2 regions of the Pseudoduganella sp. GW821-FHT11H04 genome follow, and region 2 is predicted to be linked to the other one. Evidence: riboswitches for the same ligand, from Rfam matches in the RefSeq annotation. Region 2 holds a riboswitch; the other holds the start of a gene.
What was found. A riboswitch is a leader RNA that binds a small molecule or an ion and turns the genes downstream of it on or off. The one in region 2 is predicted to bind glycine.
Positions count from the first base shown of each region.

Region 1: linked by a shared signal. The riboswitch ahead of AC1RTP_RS17910 (hypothetical protein) and the one ahead of gcvT (glycine cleavage system aminomethyltransferase GcvT) in region 2 are both predicted to bind glycine.

Region 1 covers NZ_JBXARE010000008.1:13,597-15,976, forward strand. Annotated here, with positions in the region: gene AC1RTP_RS17900 (PQQ-dependent sugar dehydrogenase) at 1-89, shown strand, start outside; gene AC1RTP_RS17905 (C39 family peptidase) at 79-660, opposite strand; gene AC1RTP_RS17910 (hypothetical protein) at 670-1,314, opposite strand; glycine riboswitch at 1,469-1,563, opposite strand; gene AC1RTP_RS17915 (DUF2868 domain-containing protein) at 1,716-2,380, shown strand, end outside.
Region 2 covers NZ_JBXARE010000002.1:546,961-549,340, reverse strand. Annotated here, with positions in the region: gene AC1RTP_RS06295 (ATP-dependent Clp protease proteolytic subunit) at 1-300, opposite strand, end outside; partial or broken gene AC1RTP_RS06290 (transposase) at 465-608, shown strand; glycine riboswitch at 737-822, shown strand; glycine riboswitch at 829-933, shown strand; gene gcvT (glycine cleavage system aminomethyltransferase GcvT) at 983-2,101, shown strand; gene gcvH (glycine cleavage system protein GcvH) at 2,148-2,380, shown strand, end outside.

The sequences.
Region 1 (2,380 bases), on a different contig from region 2:
CGGTCGATGTAAAGCAGGCCGCCAACGGCGACCTGCTTCTGGTCGATGACCACAACGGCCAACTACTCAAGCTTCATTTCAAGGACTGACGTTCATGCGCTGTGTGTGCGTCCAGTTATGGTCGTACGCGCTGACTGCGGAAGCGAACGTGCGGTAAGTCTGCCCCTCGCCAGGCCATGGATTCATGATGTAGATGTAGTTGGTGCCGTTGTACGTTTCATACCCGCGTCCCACCATGATATGTCCGCCACCGTTGGTCCAACCGTAGCGGATCACGAAAGGGCGGTTGCCATTGATTTCAGTGACCACCGAATTCCACGACAGGTAGTTGTTGATCGCGGTATTCGGCACCCCCCATGCGGACAGGATGTTCTGCACGCTGCCCGAGGTGCCGTACATGCTGTTCGGCCGGTTCGCGTAGCTGTTCCAGTCGAAAGTGCTGTTGCCGCAGGCGTAGTTGATGCCGTAGGCCCAGTTCACGATCTGGCACTGGCTTGGCGTCTTGCTGTAGAAGTTCAGGACAGCCTTGCTGGAGCCGGCCCAGCACCATTGGCTATGCTCCTGCGTCACCAGCGGGACGTTCAGCGTGCGCCATTGTGCGAAAGCGGAGGGCAGGGCGAGCACCAGCGCGGCGGCCGCCAGAGTTTTTGCGATGTTCATGGACTCTCCTTAGCGGAATGCTTCGATATTGGCTTTGACTGCGGCCCGCAGCGGCTCCAGCAGCTCGGCGCCTTCGACCAACTGGTTGCCGGCCTTCTTCATCAGCAGCGATTCGCGCGCGGAGTGCAGGGGGGCGAACCTGGCGTGGTCCACTTCCAGGAAATCCGAACGCGCCTGGTAGATGCGGATGAAGCGCAGGTTGGAGCGCGCGCTGTTGCCGTGGGCTGCCATCGCGGCGTCAACGTCTTTTGCCAGTACCGATGCGCCGTAGGCGACGGTCTCGTAGCGGCCATTCACCTGCTGCACGGTCGCAAGGCCAATCGGCTTGCCGTGCAGCGAAATGATAAAACGCCATTCGCCGGTGGGCTTGGCCAGGGACGGCAGGTCGCCCCGCGCCAGAAGCTCTTTCGGGTCGATGGTGTAGACCTCGAAGCCGCCGCTGACTGTGGCCTGTTTCAGGTCGCCGACGTCGGTGACATCGAGCGGGAAGTCCACCGGCGCGCTGCCGGGGCGAAGCGCCTGCTGGTGTTCGGCGAATTGCGACAGGCCGCGTTTAGCTGCCTGCAGTGCCGCGCCGTTGTCTGCTTTTGCCAGGAACGGGGCGGCCATCACGGCTGCGCAGGCAATGCGCAGCCAGAGTCGATGCGTATGCATGTGACTACTCCTCTGAAGGTTGATCAGATAATTTTTGAGTACGAGGTGTGATGCCCCCTCTGTGCTGGACCTGAGAGTTTCACAGGCATGGGCTGCCTGCTTGCTCCTTCGGTGCGCCAGCCTTGCGGCGCTGGCGGCTCTTCAGAGTTGTGAAAACGCGCGACCGGTCCTTTGGCCTGAGAGATTCGGGGGGCGACTTGCTCCTTCGGCGTTGTCCGTGGGTGGGACAAACTCTCCCGATCGCGCGGCCGGCATGCACCGGCAGCCAAATCAGGATAGCCCATGCCTTGATACAAATTCAATTGTGTTCAAGCGTTCGTTGCATTTTCGCAAAAAGGCAGTGGTGGTACACTCCGGTGCATGAATGCAATCATTCTTGCTGCCGTCTGCCTGGAGGGCCAATGAACGAGAAGACCGCTCGTGTCATCCTGCTAGTCAAGGCGATCGAAGAGGCCGACCAGCAGAAGGAAGTGCTGACCGACGATGACCGTAAATTCGCCAGCCGCACGGCGCGCGAACTGGCGCACTGGCAGGCCGCGGAGAGCCGCACCGCCGCCACGCTGCCCAACTTCCTTTATCACCGCGCGGAACAATTACTCAAGCGCCTGGCGTCGCGTTACAAGCTCTTTTCGAATATTGCGAAAGGCCGTAGCGGATTGTGGGGCGCCAGTTGGCTGCTGCCACTGGTGGCGCTGGTCGTGGGCAGCATGGCGGAACGATTCAGCAATGCGCATCGCGTTGACCTGCTGTCGTTTCCACTCCTGGGGATCATCGCCTGGAATCTGCTGGTCTACCTGTTAATTGTCGTTTGGGCTTTGCTGCCCACGCGCCGCGCCGGCCTGCGGCGCGGTCTCGCTAATCGTATGGGCCTGGGCAAAAGCCATTTGTCGCGCCGCTTGCCGCATGCCCTGTCAGCCGGCGTGCTGCAATTCATGGTGGACTGGGCGCGCCAGGGTGTGCGGCTGAACATGGCCCGCATCGCACGCATCCTGCACTGGTCGGCCGCGGCATTTGCGTTGGGCGCCGTCTTGTCGCTGTACTCGCGCGGCATCGTCGAACAATATGC
Region 2 (2,380 bases):
GCGCGCCGTCTCGCTGGCATAACGCTCGTCGCCCGACAGGAACAGGATCACCGCAATCGACGCCACCGCCCCACCGTTGTAGGTGATGATCTTGATAGGCAGGTTGCGCAGGTAGTTGTGCAGGCAGAGGCCGTCGCTGACGTAGCCGCCGTTTGACTGGAGCAGGATATGGGCGGTCTCGATGCCGTCCTCCGTCATGTCGGCCACCGCATCGAACACACGGTGCACCATATCGCTGTTCACGTCACCGGACAAGGTGAACCACGCTTCCGTATCTCGTTTTTGCTTTTCTTCGCTCATGGTCGCTCCACTTATGGACATGGATGTTGGAGCCATTCTAGCGCAGACAGGAGCGATGTTACGTCCGCATTACCCCTCCAGAACATCCTCAAGCCTCCTTGCCAATATAGTTTTCCCCATCCAGCGCGACAACTCCTCCTGCGTCGCATCTTCAATCCGCCGCCTTCCAGAGGAAAAATTATCCGTCGATAAGGAACAAGCTGTGGGACGGAGCTTTGTGGTCACCTTCATATTTCGCAGGTAGTTGCGATGGGGCGCCAAGTGCAGCGATCCGGCAATATATCCAACAGCAACAATCGCCGCACTAACGCAAGGTGGAGGATTGGAGCGCGAACCTCATTCTGCGGCCCATGCCGCGCCCCTTGGACCAGCAAGCCTGCGTCAAGTTCCCGCCCCACCTAAGATTGACTTTATTGCCCTCCTGTCATATAGTCCCAAGTCTTGATCGGGAGAGACCAGCGAACGCTGGCGCCGAAGGGGCATTACCCAGAAACTCTCAGGCAAAAGGACCGAACAAGGGCCCAAACGGGCTAAAACTCTGGAGAGCGGCCCGCCATGGCGCGGGGCCCACCGAAGGGGCGTGCGGGATTACCTTCCCGTTATCTCTCAGGTACCAAGGACAGAGGGGTAGGCGTAATCATGTTTACGTTTATTAACCCCTATTCTCTGCCCTGAGGTATCAATGTCGCTCAAAGCAACCCCACTGAACAATGCTCACCGTGCCCTCGGCGCCCGTATGGTCGACTTCGGCGGCTGGGACATGCCTGTCAACTACGGCTCCCAGATCGAAGAGCACCACGCCGTGCGCACCGACGTCGGCATGTTCGACGTGGCCCACATGTGCGTCGTTGACATCAAGGGCGCCAACGTACGCTCCTTCCTGCGCGGCCTGGTCGCCAACAACGTCGACAAGCTGCAGGTGTCCGGCAAGGCGCTGTACTCCGCCATGCTGAACCCTGAAGGCACTGTCATCGACGACCTGATCATCTACTTCATCAACGAAGACTGGTTCCGCCTGGTGGTCAACGCCGGCACCGCGGAGAAAGACATCGCCTGGATGGAGAAGCAGAACGCAGCCACCAACGCCGGCCTGACCATTACCCAACGCCGCGACGGCGCCAACGCCATGGCCCTGATCGCCGTGCAAGGCCCGAACGCCCGCGCCAAGGTATGGGAAGTCATCCCACAGGCTAAAGAAGCCACCGCCGAAATGAAGCCATTCAACGTTGCCCTGGTTCCAGGCACCGCCTTCGGTGAAGCCATGGTTGCCCGCACCGGCTACACCGGTGAAGATGGTTTCGAAATCGGCGTGCCTGCTGAACAGGCAGAAGCACTGTGGAACGCCCTGAACGCAGCCGGCGTGAAGCCAGCTGGCCTGGGCGCACGCGACACCCTGCGCCTGGAAGCCGGCATGAACCTGTACGGCCAGGACATGGACGAAACCGTGAACCCGCTGGACGCCGGCCTGGCATGGACCATCGACCTGGTCTCCGAGCGCGACTTCATCGGCAAAGCAGCCCTGCTGGCAAAAGGCCAGAACGCACAATTCGTCGGCTTGATCCTGCGTGAAAAAGGCGGCGTGCTGCGCGCCCACCAGAAAGTCATCGCCGCCAACGGCGAAGCAGGAGAAATCACTTCCGGCACCTTCTCCCCGACCATGCAGCAGGCAATCGCACTGGCGCGCGTGCCGATGGGCGTGAACGTGGGCGACACCGTGCACGTGGAAATCCGCGACAAGAAGCTGGCCGCCACCGTCGTGAAGCTGCCTTTCGTCCGTAACGGTAAAATCCTGGTTGCTTAAGCCAGATTGAGCACAAATAAACAATAACCTTAGCCTTGGAGCCAACATGAGCAACATTCCAGCAGACCTGAAGTACACCGAGTCCCACGAGTGGGTACGCGCTGAAGCGGACGGCACCGTTACCGTCGGCATCACCGAATTCGCGCAAGAAGCCCTGGGCGACATCGTGTTCGTCGAGCTGCCAAAAGTCGGCGCCTCCTTCACCGCCGGCGACGACGCCGCCGTGGTGGAATCGGTGAAAGCCGCTTCCGACATCTACGCCCCGGTATCGGGCGAAGT